One region of the Pseudomonas sp. S35 genome, then DNA from elsewhere that is predicted to be linked to it. Evidence: predicted binding sites of a transcription regulator. Region 1 holds the regulator's gene; the other holds the start of a gene.
What was found. Region 1 encodes sigma-54, which starts transcription at its own class of promoters, with help from an activator protein. Its sites were predicted from a motif close to ANTGGCATNNANNTTGCTNT; they were not measured.
Positions count from the first base shown of each region.

Region 2: the regulator sigma-54 is predicted to act here: its motif matches at 2,838-2,857, upstream of PspS35_RS14275 (circularly permuted type 2 ATP-grasp protein).

Region 1 is NZ_CP019431.1:1,152,852-1,160,458, reverse strand. It holds gene PspS35_RS05180 (ATP-binding cassette domain-containing protein) at 1-769, opposite strand, end outside; gene PspS35_RS05175 (KpsF/GutQ family sugar-phosphate isomerase) at 1,080-2,054, shown strand; gene PspS35_RS05170 (HAD family hydrolase) at 2,055-2,579, shown strand; gene lptC (LPS export ABC transporter periplasmic protein LptC) at 2,588-3,160, shown strand; gene lptA (lipopolysaccharide transport periplasmic protein LptA) at 3,147-3,680, shown strand; gene lptB (LPS export ABC transporter ATP-binding protein) at 3,680-4,405, shown strand; gene PspS35_RS05150 (RNA polymerase factor sigma-54) at 4,603-6,096, shown strand; gene raiA (ribosome-associated translation inhibitor RaiA) at 6,172-6,477, shown strand; gene ptsN (PTS IIA-like nitrogen regulatory protein PtsN) at 6,487-6,951, shown strand; gene rapZ (RNase adapter RapZ) at 6,954-7,607, shown strand, end outside.
Region 2 is NZ_CP019431.1:3,247,068-3,254,674, forward strand. It holds gene PspS35_RS14265 (hypothetical protein) at 1-99, shown strand, start outside; gene PspS35_RS14270 (alpha-E domain-containing protein) at 288-1,238, opposite strand; gene PspS35_RS14275 (circularly permuted type 2 ATP-grasp protein) at 1,242-2,651, opposite strand; gene PspS35_RS14280 (hypothetical protein) at 3,096-3,653, shown strand; gene PspS35_RS30050 (hypothetical protein) at 3,677-3,817, shown strand; gene PspS35_RS14285 (hypothetical protein) at 3,814-5,184, opposite strand; gene PspS35_RS14290 (hypothetical protein) at 5,437-5,649, shown strand; gene PspS35_RS30535 (hypothetical protein) at 5,661-5,795, shown strand; gene PspS35_RS14295 (helix-turn-helix transcriptional regulator) at 5,786-6,133, opposite strand; gene PspS35_RS14300 (EAL domain-containing response regulator) at 6,222-7,454, opposite strand; gene PspS35_RS14305 (response regulator) at 7,464-7,607, opposite strand, start outside.

The sequences.
Region 1 (7,607 bases):
GAAAGTGAAAAGGCACAGGGCCATCGGGGTCGCCAGTCATGAATTGGCGAATACGCGGGTTATCGGCGTTCATCAGTTCTTCAGGCGTGCCCTGCCCCAGCACCTGGCCATCGCCCACTACATAGAGGTAGTCGGCAATGCTCGCGGTTTCTGCAAGGTCGTGGGAGACCACGATGCTGGTGATGCCCAATGCATCGTTGAGCAGGCGGATCAGGCGCACCAGAACGCCCATGGCGATTGGATCCTGACCGACGAACGGCTCGTCGTACATGAGAATCTGCGGGTCGAGGGCAATGGCGCGCGCCAGGGCCACGCGGCGCTTCATGCCGCCGGACAGCTCATCGGGCATGAGGTCGATCGCACCACGCAGGCCTACGGCCTGCAATTTCAGCAACACAATGTCACGAATCATTTCATCGGACAGCTGGGTGTGCACCCGCAGCGGGAACGCCACGTTCTCGAACACATCAAGGTCAGTGAACAGCGCTCCGCTCTGGAACAGCACGCCCATGTGCTTGCGCGCATCGAACAGATCGCTGCGCGACAGCGTCGGCAGGTTCTGGCCGTTGACCCACACCTCGCCTGCGCTGGGGCGCAATTGCATGCCCATCAGGCGCAACAGGGTGGTTTTACCGCAACCGGACGGCCCCATGATGCCCGTGACCTTGCCGCGGGGAATGCGAATATCGACGTTATTGAAGATGCTGCGCGTCCCGCGCTTGAAGGTCAGTCCCTTCAGCTCGACCGCGTAGGCGTTATCGGCACTCATCTAAACTCCTTGGGATGCAGCCTCTCACTCAGACACCACGCATGCGACAAACGTTTGCAACGGTTACGCAATAGATAGCCACATGGGCTGGGCGGACCGAACTGGCGGCGAACTATATCACTGCTGACACAGGGCGCCCAAGGCCGGAACAGTGCTAGTTCAGATTCAGGACAGGTAAAAAACGTTGCCGGCTATGTTACTGATCATGAATCTTAAGCAACTGCGGAATAAAGCCTGACGAACTTGCGTGAGGGAATTGATCATTACCGCTATAATCGCCGACTTTTCGTCAGGCTATACGATTTCAGACATGAGCCAATCCAGCGACCTTATTCAATCCGCACAACGCACTATCCGCCTCGAGCTTGAAGCCGTAGAGGGCTTGCTGGCCCATATCGACGCGGATTTCGTACGCGCCTGCGAGATGATTCTGGCCAGCAAGGGCCGCGTTGTCGTGGTCGGCATGGGCAAATCGGGCCACGTCGGCAACAAGATCGCCGCCACACTGGCGAGCACTGGGACCACGGCGTTTTTCGTGCATCCAGCCGAAGCCAGCCACGGCGACATGGGCATGATCACCAAGGATGACATCATCCTGGCGCTGTCCAACTCTGGCACCACCAACGAAATCGTGACCCTGCTGCCGCTGATCAAGCGCCTGGGGATCAAGATGATCAGCATCACCGGCAACCCGGAATCGACGCTGGCCAAGGCCGCCGAAGTGAACCTGAACGTTCACGTGGCCCACGAGGCCTGCCCACTGAACCTGGCGCCGACCTCCTCCACCACTGCAGCCCTGGTCATGGGCGACGCATTGGCCGTGGCATTGCTCGAAGCCCGTGGGTTTACCGCTGAAGACTTCGCGTTTTCCCACCCCGGCGGCGCCTTGGGCCGCCGCCTGCTGCTGAAAGTGGAAAATGTCATGCACTCGGGCGATGAACTGCCTCACGTGCAGCGCGGTACGTTGCTGAAGGACGCGCTGATGGAAATGACACGCAAGGGCCTGGGCATGACCGTGATCCTGGAGACCGATGGCCGCCTGGCCGGCGTGTTTACCGACGGTGATCTGCGTCGCACACTGGACCGCACCATCGATATCCACACGGCCACCATTGACGCGGTAATGACCCCTCACGGCAAGACCGCACGCCCTGAAATGCTCGCAGCCGAAGCATTGAAGATCATGGAAGACCACAAGATCGGCGCGCTGGTGGTGGTCGATAGCGACGACCACCCGGTTGGCGCCCTGAACATGCACGACTTGCTGCGTGCGGGAGTGATGTAAATGACCAGCGACCTGCTGCAACGCGGCAAACACATCAAGCTGGCGATTTTCGACGTCGACGGCGTGCTGACCGATGGCCGCCTGTACTTCCTCGAAGATGGCAGCGAATTCAAGACATTCAACACCCTCGACGGCCAGGGCATCAAGATGCTGATGGCCGCGGGCGTACAAACCGCCATTATTAGCGGTCGAAAAACCCCGGTTGTGGAACGCCGCGCACAAAACCTGGGGATTCCTCACCTGTATCAAGGCCGCGAGGATAAACTGGTGGTCTTGGACGAGCTTCTTGGCCAACTCAACCTAAGCTATGAGCAGGTCGCCTACTTGGGCGATGACCTGCCAGACTTGCCGGTCATTCGCCGAGTGGGCCTGGGCATGGCCGTTGCCAATGCAGCCGCGTTTGTCCGCGAACACGCCCATGGCATCACCACTGCCCGTGGCGGCGAAGGTGCTGCCCGTGAGTTCTGCGAGCTGATCCTGCGCGCCCAGGGCCGCCTTGAAGCGGCCCACGCCGCCTACTTATAGAGCGTTTTATGCTGAGCAAAAAGATTCGCAACTTCCTGCTATTCGGGGTCATCGCCGCGCTGTTCCTGGCGGTGGGCTACTGGAATATCAGCCCGGAGCGCTTCCTCGACCAGCCTGCTGCGCAGGTAGATGAAGGCGCTATCGACTATTACGCCACCAACGCCTACAGCGTGCAGTTCCTGCCCGACGGCAAGGTGCAGTACGAAATGACGTCGGACAAGGTCGAGCATGTGAAGGCCTCCGAAATCACCTTGCTGACCAACCCGGACCTTAACCTGTACCGCGGCACCGAATTTCCGTGGCACGTCACCAGCAAGCGTGGCGAGGTCAACCCGGACGGTACCGAGGTGGAACTGATCGACTCGGTGCGCGTTGCGCGCACCGACGCAAAGAACCGTGACACGGTGATTACTACCAGTCGCATGACCGTATTCCCGCAGAAGCAATATGCGCAGACCGAGCAAGACGTTAGAATCGACGGCGCTGGCGGTGTATCGACTGGCAAGGGAATGAAAGCGTATTTGAAAGAAAGCAGGATACACCTGCTATCGAACGTAAGAGGACAGTATGAGGCTCGTTAAAACTCTCCCTATTTTGCTCGGCTTGGGCGCAGCACTGGGAAGCGTGAGCGCCTGGGCTCTGCCGAACGATAGCCAGCAGCCGATCCACATTTCTGCTGATGATGCGCAGTTGGATGACAAGCAAGGTGTTGCCACCTATACCGGCGGCGTCATCATCACCCAAGGGTCGATGAAGATCACCGGTAATACCGTGACACTGACGCGCACCCAAGCCGGTGACATCGACGTCGTGACCTCGGTGGGCAACCTGGCTTACTTCGAACAGAAGCAGTCCGCCACCGACACCGGCCCGATGAAGGGCTACGGCAAGACCATCCAGTATCATGCCCAGCAGAATCGTATCGTGCTGATCGACCAGGCCAAGGTGCTCAGTCCAGATGGCAACTCCACGGAAGGTGAAAAAATCACTTATGACACCGTGAAGCAGGTTGCCAACGCCGGCCGCGCCAATGGCACCAAGGTAACTGCGCCACGCCCACGCATCGACATGGTTATCCAGCCGAAGAAGAAGGCCGAGTAATGGCAACCCTGAAAGCCCAGCATCTGGCCAAGGCCTATAAAAGCCGTCAGGTCGTGCGCGACGTCAGCCTGTCGATCGACAGCGGCCAGATCGTCGGCCTGCTCGGCCCCAACGGCGCCGGCAAGACCACCTGCTTCTATATGATCGTCGGCCTGGTCCAGGCGGACCAGGGTCGCGTACTGATCGACGACCTGGATGTCAGCCACCAGCCGATGCACGGCCGCGCCCGTGCCGGTATCGGCTATCTTCCACAAGAAGCGTCGATCTTCCGCAAACTGTCGGTTGCCGACAACATCATGGCGATCCTCGAGACCCGCAAGGAGCTCGACCGCGATGGCCGCCGCAAGGAACTGGAAAGCCTGCTGCAGGAATTCCACATCAACCACATTCGCGACAACCTTGGCATGAGCCTGTCCGGTGGCGAACGTCGTCGCGTGGAAATCGCCCGCGCCCTGGCCACCGCCCCCAAGTTCATCCTGCTGGACGAACCGTTTGCAGGCGTCGACCCGATCTCGGTCGGCGACATCAAGCAGATCATCCATCACCTCAAGGCGAAGGGAATCGGTGTATTGATCACCGACCACAACGTGCGTGAAACCCTCGATATCTGCGAAACCGCTTATATCGTCAACGATGGTCAACTGATCGCCGAAGGTGATTCCGCGACCATCCTGGCCAACGAACTGGTCAAGGAAGTGTACCTGGGTCACGAGTTCCGCCTGTAAAGCCACGCGCAAGAACACGGCGGCGGCAGGTCGTTTGCCCACTGCGCGGGAACCAATGAAGACCTCCGGATTTTTATTGTTACCGCGCTCTAGGCAAAGCCCTCGATATCAGGCATATAATTTGCTTATGTTTGGCGCTCACGCGCCCTGTCGTGGATGGCGCATTGCGCCGGCGAATAAGGTGTTAAGCCCCTGCCATGAAACCATCGCTAGTCCTGAGAATGGGCCAGCAGCTGACGATGACACCGCAGCTGCAACAGGCCATCCGCCTGCTCCAATTGTCGACCCTGGACCTGCAACAGGAAATCCAGGAGGCCCTGGAGTCCAATCCGATGCTCGAACGCCAGGAAGAAGGCGACGACTTCGACAATGCAGACCCATTGGCTGACAACATCGAGCAAAAACCCAATGCCGACGTGCAGGAACCGTCCTATCAGGAAACCGCCCCTACGGTGGACAACCTTGAGGAAGGTGACTGGAACGAACGCATTCCCAACGAGCTCCCGGTAGACACCGCCTGGGAGGACGTCTATCAGACCAGCGCCAGCAGCCTGCCCAGCAACGACGACGACGAGTGGGACTTCACCACCCGCACCTCCGCCGGCGAAAGCCTGCAGAGCCATCTGTTGTGGCAACTGAACCTTGCACCGATGTCGGATACCGACCGCCTGATCGCCGTGACCCTGATCGATTGCATCAATAACCAGGGTTATCTGGACGAGACACTCGAAGAAATTCTTGAGGCGTTTGACCCGGAACTCGACATCGAGCTGGACGAAATCGAAGCCGTCCTTCACCGCATCCAACAATTCGAGCCTGCCGGCATCGGCGCCCGCACCCTTGGCGAATGCCTGCTGCTGCAACTGCGACAGCTGCCCGCTAAAACCCAATGGCTCACTGAAGCACAGCGCCTGGTCACCGACTATATCGACCTGCTGGGCAGCCGCGACTACAGCCAGTTGATGCGCCGCATGAAGCTCAAGGAAGACGACCTGCGCCAAGTGATCGAACTGGTGCAGAGCCTCAACCCGCGCCCTGGCTCACAGATCGAGTCCAGCGAAGCCGAATACGTAGTCCCTGACGTGATCGTGCGCAAGGATAACGAGCGGTGGCTGGTGGAGCTGAACCAAGAGTCGGTGCCACGCCTGCGGGTCAACCCGCAATATGCAGGTTTTGTTCGCCGGGCCGACACCAGCGCCGACAATACCTTCATGCGCAACCAGTTGCAGGAAGCGCGCTGGTTCATCAAGAGCCTGCAAAGCCGCAACGAAACCTTGATGAAAGTTGCTACCCAGATCGTCGAGCATCAGCGCGGCTTTCTGGAGTACGGTGACGAAGCAATGAAGCCGCTGGTTCTGCATGACATCGCCGAAGCGGTAGGCATGCACGAATCAACGATTTCCCGAGTGACCACGCAAAAATTCATGCATACCCCACGTGGCATATATGAGCTGAAATACTTTTTCTCCAGCCATGTAAGCACCTCCGAGGGCGGTGAATGCTCGTCCACGGCAATCCGCGCGATCATCAAAAAACTGGTTGCTGCGGAAAATCAGAAAAAGCCGTTGAGTGACAGCAAGATCGCTGGTTTACTGGAAGCACAAGGCATTCAGGTCGCCCGTCGAACCGTCGCCAAGTACCGCGAATCCCTTGGGATCGCGCCTTCCAGCGAGCGTAAGCGTTTGATGTGACGGGCGGGCCACAGCGTTCCAGTGGCAGGCACTTTTGCCTGTCGCTTTATGCACTGGCAACGAAGGAGAAGCTGTATGCAAGTCAACATCAGTGGACACCAGCTGGAAGTCACCAAACCCCTGCGTGAATACACCGAGAGCAAGCTGAACAAGCTGGCGGGGCATTTTGACAAGATCACCAACGTGCAGGTCATCATGGAGGTCGATAAGCTGAAGCAGAAAATCGAGGCCACCCTGCACGTACCGAATGCCAAGCTCGTCGCCAATGCGGAACATGAAGACATGTACGCGGCGATTGACTCGCTCTACGACAAGCTGGACCGCCAACTCATAAAGCATAAGGAAAAGAATCTGCACCTGATGCAAGGTACAGGTCGTTAACTCCCCCCAATGATCCGACTTGAAACCATCCTGACCCCCGGCCGTTCCCTCGTGAACGTGCCGGGCGGCAGTAAAAAGAAAGCACTCGAACAAATTGCCAACCTGATCGCACGTGAAGTGCCGAGCCTGGAGATGCAAGACGTCTTCGATGCGCTGATCGCCCGTGAAAAACTCGGCTCCACGGGTTTTGGCAACGGCATCGCCATTCCTCACTGCCGCCTCAAGGGCTGCGAAACGCCCGTCAGCGCCCTGCTGCACCTTGAAGCCCCCATTGACTTCGATGCCATCGACGGCGCCCCGGTTGACCTGCTGTTCGTTCTGCTGGTTCCGGAAGCAGCCACCGATGCGCACCTGGAACTGCTCCGGCAGATCGCCAGCATGCTCGACCGCAAGGAAGTGCGCGACAAACTGCGCAGCGCCAGCAGCAACGAGGCGCTGTATCAAGTTGTCCTGGATGAACAGAACGGGCAGTAATCATGCGTTTGATCATCGTCAGCGGCCGCTCTGGCTCGGGTAAAAGTACCGCCCTCAACGTTCTTGAGGACAACGGTTTCTATTGCATAGACAACCTTCCAGCTGGCCTGCTGCCGGAACTGGCGGAACGCGCGCTGATCCATACCGAACTGGCGCAACCCCTGGTCGCCGTCTCGATTGACGCCCGCAACCTGCCTAGCCACCTTGAGCGATTCCCACAATTGCTTGAAGAGGTACGCGCCAAGCACATTCATTGTGATGTGCTGTACCTGGATGCCGACGAAGAGACGCTGCTCAAACGCTTCTCTGAAACCCGTCGCCGCCATCCACTCAGCAGCCCTCACCGTTCTCTGGCCGAAGCCATCGAGGACGAAACCAAGTTGCTGGGTCCGATAATTGACCTCGCCGACCTCAAGATCAACACCACCAGCCTCAACCTGTACCAGTTGCGCGATGCCATCAAGTTGCGCCTGCTGAACCAGCCAGAGCCTGGCACGGCATTTCTCGTCGAGTCGTTCGGCTTCAAGCGTGGCATGCCAGTGGATGCGGACCTGGTGTTCGACGTGCGCTGCTTGCCCAACCCCTACTGGAAACCCGAATTACGCGACCAGTCCGGGCTGGACCAACCTGTGGCGGAGTACCTGGCCGCGCAGCCG
Region 2 (7,607 bases), 2.1 Mb from region 1:
AGTACTACTGGCAGCACTCAAATCTCGGTAAATACTATAGCGACATCAGCGGGGTATCAGCAAATCACCATACTATGGCTGCGGGTGACGAAAGCTTAATTGATTTGACGCTGGGAGTTTTAGCCGAATACTCGCGAAACTCAACGAGGAATAAATGAGAACAGAATACGAGGCAGATATTTTAAAAGTTAATCTGCCCTATCCGGTGCGTCCTCAGCGATCAATAGGGGGCGCTGCATTACTACATCGGTGCCAAGGGGCAGCCCCCCCCAAAAATTCAGTATCAATCACACCACTTCCAGATACGAACTATGAACCGCCCGCGCCAACTCCCGCACCGTTTCGATGAATTCCGTGAGACGGCTATGCAACCCATCCTCCAGAATCTCATCAATCCCCGTATACCTTAGCCGCGCCTCAAACTCAGCTGCCAACCGCTGCGCCGTGCGCCCGTAACTGCCGGGCAGGTCCGCAAGGATATGGCTCAACTCCTCGATACACGCATGCAACGAACGCGGCACGTCACTGCGCAATAGCAGCAGCTCCGACACCGACCGTGCATTCAGCGCATTCGGGTACAGCTCCGTATACGCCTCGAACGACGACAGCGCGCGGAGCAGGGCGCTCCACTGGTAATAGCCGCGTGCCGACAAGTCGCTGACTTCTTCCGACTCTTCGCCAAACATCTCGTAGCGCGCATCCAGCAAGCGCAAGGTGTTGTCGGCGCGCTCGACGAAGGTGCCCAGGCGGATAAACCGATAGGCGTCGTTACGCATGATGGTGCCCGAGGTCGCGCCACGGAACAGGTGCGAACGCTGCTTGACCCAGTCACAGAAGTGGCTGATACCGTGTCGCGCCAGGCCGCCGGCGGCGATGCTGCGCATTTCCAGCCAGGTGGCGTTGAGGTTTTCCCACATGTCGGCGGTGATGCGCCCGCGTACCGCATGGGCGTTGCCACGGGCGGCGCGCAGGCAGTTGTAGATGCTGGCGGGGTTTTCTTCGTCGAGGGCGAAGAAGTGCAGCATGCGCTCGGCATCCAGGGTTTCATGGCGTTCCAGGTAGCTGTCCAGGGTGCCGCTGCTGAGCAGCGACATGGCCAGTTCGTCCAGGCCATCGCTGCGCCCGGCCTGGGGCATCAACGACAGCGAATAACTGACTTCCAGCATGCGCGCCAGGTTCTCGGCGCGCTCCAGGTAGCGGGACATCCAGTACAGATCTGCGGCGGTTCTACTCAACATGATTCAGCCCTCCACCACCCAGGTGTCCTTGGTTCCGCCGCCTTGCGACGAGTTCACGATCAATGAGCCTTCACGCAGTGCCACCCGTGTGAGGCCACCCGGCACGAGGCGGGTTTCCTTGCCCGAGAGCACGAAGGGCCGCAGGTCGATATGCCGGGGGGCGATGCCGTTTTCGACAAAGGTGGGGCAGGTGGACAGGCTCAGGGTCGGTTGGGCGATATACGCGTGGGGGCGGGCCTTGATGCGTTGACGGAAGTCTTCGATTTCGGCGGCGGTGGACGCCGGACCGACCAGCATGCCGTAGCCGCCGGAGCCTTGGGTTTCCTTGACCACCAGTTCCGGCAAGTGGGCCAGTACGTGGGACAGTTCATCGGGTTTGCGGCACTGGAAGGTCGGTACGTTCTGCAGCACCGGTTCTTCGTCCAGGTAGAAGCGGATCATTTCCGGCACGTAGGGGTAGATTGACTTGTCGTCGGCCACACCGGTGCCGATAGCGTTGGCCAGCACCACGTTGCCGGCGCAATACGCCGCGACCAGGCCAGGCACGCCGAGCATGGATTCAGGGTTGAACGCCTGCGGGTCGAGGAACGCGTCGTCGATACGCCGGTAGATCACGTCAACGGCCTTGGGCCCGTCGGTGGTGCGCATGAACACCTTGAGGTCGTGCACGAACAGGTCGGCGCCTTCGACCAGTTCCACGCCCATTTCCCGGGCCAGGAACGCATGTTCGAAGAATGCGCTGTTGAAGCGGCCAGGGGTCAGCACCACGACGTTGGGGTTGTCCAGCCGGCTGGCGCTTTTCAGGGTCTTGAGCAGCAGGTTGGGGTAGTGGTCCACAGGCGCGATGCGCTGCTTGGCGAACACTTCCGGGAACAGGCGCATCATCATCTTGCGGTCTTCGAGCATGTAGCTCACACCGCTGGGGGTGCGCAGGTTGTCTTCCAGCACGTAGTACGTGCCGTCGCCATCGCGCACCAGGTCTACGCCGGAAATATGCGAGTAGATGTCGCGGTGCAGGTCCAGGCCGACCATAGCCTTCTGATAACCCTCGTTGCCCAGCACCTGATCCGCCGGAATGATCCCGGCCTTGATGATGCGCTGATCGTGGTAGATATCGGCGAGGAACATGTTCAGCGCGTTGACCCGTTGGATACAGCCACGTTCGATCACGCTCCACTCGCTGGCGGGGATGCTGCGCGGGATGATGTCGAAGGGGATCAGGCGCTCGGTGTCTTGCTCGTCACCATAGAGGGTGAAGGTGATCCCGGCGCGATGGAACAGCAAGTCGGCTTCACGACGACGCTGGGCCAGCAGTTCCGGCGGCGTATTGGCCAGCCAGCGGGAGAAATCCTGATAGTGCGCACGGCATACGCCGTTTGCGTCATTCATTTCATCAAAGAAAGATCGAGCCATTGCAGTACCTTGTCAGTGCCCAGGGTTGCGTGGGTGGCACTGCCGCTTAAAAAAACGCCTGTTTTCATGAGCCTGTGGCGCAGAGTGCCAACAGGCCTGCTCCTTACTTTCTTATGGTGTCGGCTCTGGGTCGGGGGGTAACGAATACTCCTGGCGTGATGCGCAACGGTAGAAGGTTGATGAGATAAAGCAATGCCTGTGCCTAAACCGTGAATAGCAGGATAAAACCCGTAGCCGGCATGCCAAGGGGCCTGGGCGCCCAAGATCAGTGCGACATGCCGATGCAGAGTGCGCCAGGAAGGTGCGCCTGGCGCACAAGAGTCGCGCGTTGCAAAACGCTGTTCAAATGGTGGACAAGCCTTTCCAGGGTGAAGTCGGAACGAACTTGAACTTCACGCTCGTCACGCTCTTCTAAAAGGTCTTATTCGCCCGTGGAGCACGGTTGTGCCCAGAATCATTTCACCCGACACGCCAGAATCGAGCGTGACCAATCACAGTGATCACAGCGAACACAACGCAAAGATCTTCGGCTCGCCCAAGGACCGCCTCGACTTCTATCGCCGCGAAATCCAGTACGAAACCACCATCCTCGCCAACCGCACGGATGCCTACCTCACTGCACAGTCATTCCTGGTCATCGCGTTTGTATCGGGGATGGGCAACCTGAATCCGGAGTGGGGCAAGCTGTTTACCCTGGTGGTGCCGGTCTTCCTGGCGGCGCTGGGTATTCTCAGCTCGCTCAACGCCTGGCCGGGCATTCGCGCGGCCTACGACATCATCGATCATTGGCACTACAAGCAAAGCGAACTGCTGCGCAGCGAGCCGGTGATGGGTTTGGCTTATGATGAGTCGCCGCTGTTTTCGGAAATGGAGTCGTCCCACAAGGGCTATCGCAAGTCGCTATTGTTTTCGATGCGTGCGCCTTGGTTGTTCATGGTGTTCTGGCTGCTGCTAGGCATGTATGCGTTCTACATCCAAATCGACAATCCCCTAAGGGGCTAATGAGAGGGTGCGAGGAGCAGGTCATGCCAGAACAACCGGAAGAGGCATTGGAAGAGGAACTCAACGACCCAGGTAACGAAGACCCGGGCTCGTTGATGGATGATGCCGAAGTGCCGCTTATCGATCCAGATGAGCCAGCAGATACCAGCCCCAAGCGCGTTTAATGAGTGCTTGCTGGTGGTGGGCCGCTTAGGAACTCACGGATGTGGCCATCCGCTGTGTGTGAACTTATCTTTTCATCCAGCCTCATTGAGGCTTTTATGAGTTCTGGTCGGGGCAGGTTATCCGGCTCATTGGGTGAGAAGAGGACGTGTGTATCCATGCTATGCGGCACGCCCCCCACCACTTTGCGCTCCATTTGCTTTCCTAGAGGGGTTCCCCCCAATCTCTCCGCTTCTAATACGAGCGCTCGGGCCAAAGGATATTTAAATTGCTGCATATCGTAATACGGAACGCTTTTCTTAATTGACAAATATTCCCCTAGTGATTGATCACCACTCGCCATGCCGCAAGATGATAATTTCATGAGGTCGTGAAAAATCGGCTGCGGCACATGCTTTACAACAATGACCTTCACCTCAGAATCACCAGCGCCCAGGAATGTTTTTTGATGAACCATGCCGCGACCGCTATCAGAAAAAGTATAGAGCGAGGCTTTGGAATAAGCTTTGTCACTGACCGCTATAGAGTAATTTGGGTGAAAGATATTTCCAACATCGTCAATGAATCGACGCTTTCTGCTTAGGTTTGGTAAGTTCCGAGCAACAATTAGATAAGTGGTATTTTTTTTGTCGCTGGCGGTCTCGTTCAACGTGTTGCGGATAAATAGATGTGATGCTGTGACTGGGGTATCGGAGCTTATATAGGCCATGTGAAAGTTGCTATTCTTGTCCAGTGACAAATTATAACTGTCCAGAAGTTTTCTGATGTCGTTATCGAACCGTTTTTCAATCAGATCTAAATCTTTCTTTTCGATGGGCAGGTAGCCAATTGCGCCCTCACCAAAGCCAAGGTTATGTGCGCTCACGCCCTCAAACCCCAATTCTTTGAGCGCATTGACCCTGTCAGGCAGTTGCTGGCGGGGGCTCGCTAGCAGGTCCATTTCTTCAATCAGCATGATGTCCTTACGTGGAAAATTATACTGTGTGCATAGGTTATTCATGGTTGTCTTCAGGTCTTCCAACTTCAAAACACCTACTGGCGCAACGATGAATAAAGGGTCTCGCAAATCGCTGAGTTGATGAACGCTCTCGGAAGTGGCGTGATGACGTGCAGCCAGCGCGTTACCTGGACGGTCTGTGTCAATTGGAAGAATGCTGACCCGACAATTTTGCTCCAGGGCGATATTGGCAATTTTGTTCGCTAGCTGGGCATCGCCCCCGCTCCCGTCCGCTAGATCGTAAATAGGATTGATCACGATAAGGTCACGACCGCTGAGGTTTCGTTGCGAGAGGCTGCTTATATTCTGGGATGAAAGAGTTGGATCTATAGGATATGTCTGATTATCAATGACTGTCTTTGTATTTATCATTTGCCGTGCTCTCCTTAAAAGTGCCAATGATTAAGTTTTTTGCCTGAATCACTCAAATGCAAATATTTAACAATGTACTACGCACCTGCCTGCGCAAGTCGTTATTGTTTTCGGTTATGGTGTTCTGGCTGCTGCTAGGCATGTAGGCGTTCTACATCCAGGTCGACAACCCCATCCGATAAGCAATCGGGCGGAACTTCGAGCGACCTCGCGGCGCCTTAATGTCAGGTAGGCCAAGCACAGGTGAGCATCATGAGCACGAACAACGATCCGCAAACCAGCAACCGTAACGACCCGGCGATTGACGGCGGCGAACCGGCACCTGCGACCGGTGCAGATGCGCCGAAAGACCCCAACGCCGAGCGTGACCCAAAAGCCGAGGAGAACACCTACAGCCCCGATTTCGAGCCTGAGCCCGTGCACAAGCCTGAAACCGATGCCGATATCGACACGCAGGGCGGTTAAAGGAGACGGTCATGTCAGATGAAATGGATGAAGCGCTCAACGACCCGGGCAACGAAGACCCAGGTTCGCTGATGGACGATGCCGAAGTACCGCTGATTGATTTGGATGAAACGGCCGACGTCGGCGAAACCGAGGATCAGGATTGATCCGATGCGTCCCGTGACGAGCGGTCGAGGGTGAAGTAGATGTCACCCTCATCCTGCCCGGCTGGCGGCAATTCTTGACCCAGCACGCGGTTATCGATCAGGGTTTGCGCCTGCGCGCGGCTGATAGAGATAACGGTGCTGGGCTTACCCGTGATCACGTACACCACATCCACGCCTTCTGCGGCCAATGCCGCGAGGTAGTCGGCACGGGGCATCTCTTCACCCTGCTCGTATTGACGCTGCTCCCGTGCCGTCACGCCGCCTGCCTGAGCCAGGTATTGCTGGGAGTACCCCAGGCGCTGGCGTTCTTCATGCAACCGCTGGCCTATCTTTTTCATGGCATTTCTCGCGCTACTGATCCTAGCGGTTAGAAGCTGCGGTGCTGTGCGAGATTCAATTTTTTTCTTGCGGTATGTGGAGCGGCGCTCACGCCAACAGCAGCTGCTCCAGCGCTTGCACCGGCAACGGCCGGCTGTAGAGATAACCTTGAATCTGATCACACCCGGCATCCTTCAAGAACGCCAGTTGTTCAGGGGTTTCCACGCCTTCGGCGACTACCCGCAAGCCCAGGCCGTGGGCCAGTTCAATAATCGTGCGGGTGATCGCCGCATCCTGCGGGTTGCTGGTGACTTCACGGATAAACGCGATGTCGATCTTCAAGGTGTCGAGGGGGAAGCGCCGTAGGTAAGCCAGGCTCGAATAGCCAGTGCCAAAGTCGTCGATCGAGATCTTCACGCCCATCGCACGCAGGCGTTGCAGGCTGGCAATGGTGCGCTGGGTGTTTTCCATCAGCGAGCCTTCGGTCAACTCCACTTCCAGCCAATGCGCTTGAACCCCGGTTTTTGCAAGGATTCTCGCGATATCGGCAATCAGGTCGCCTTCAATCAATTGCAGGCCAGAAACGTTCACCGAGACCTCCACCGCCAGGATATCGCGGCGCTGCCACACGGCGATCTGCTCACAAACCCGCTCAATGACCCAGCGCCCGACGCGGACGATCAGGCCCAGGTGTTCCAGGATCGGCACAAACACCGCGGGCGAGACCGCACCATAACCGGGGCGGTCCCAGCGCAGCAGCGCTTCCAAGGCACAGACTTTCCCGCTGGTCACCTCGACCTTGGGCTGATAATGCAGGGTGAACTCATTGCGCTCAACGGCGCCACGCAGGGCTTTTTCCATGTCTTGGCGGGCGAGGTCGTGCACGGTAAACAGGGGGGAAGCATCGGCGTGCAATTGCTGCTCCAGCATCACGCTGTGTTTTTTTAACTCGTCACCATGGGCCTTGAGCCGCAGCAAATTGCGCACTCGCAGCCACAACTCGACGCGCTCTATGGGTTTGCTGATGAACTCCTCAGCGCCAGTTTCCAACCCGCTGACCCGCGCCGTGGCGTCGTTCAAGGCCGAAAGCATGATGATCGGGATGTTCGCCGTGGCCGGGTTGCCCTTGAGCTCGCTGGCCACTTCATAGCCGTCCATGCCCGGCATCATGATGTCCAGCAGGATCAAGTCCGGTGGCTGCTGGGTCACCAAGCGCAACGCTTCTTCGCCGCAGCAGGCGCTCAGGGTCAGGTAACCCTCGTGATGCAGCAGGGTTTCCAACAACTTGCGAACCTGGGGTTCGTCGTCAACGATCAACAATGTTGCAGGTGAGCTGGCCATGGAGAGGACTCATGCGGGAGGTGTAAGGGGCGGGTGCAGCAGGCTGTCGATCTCCTGGTACAGCTCCTTGTAGCGCAGGGGCTTGCTCACATACGCGTCGCATCCGGCCAGCCGGGCTTTTTCCCGATCTTCCTTCATGGCCATGGCGGTGAG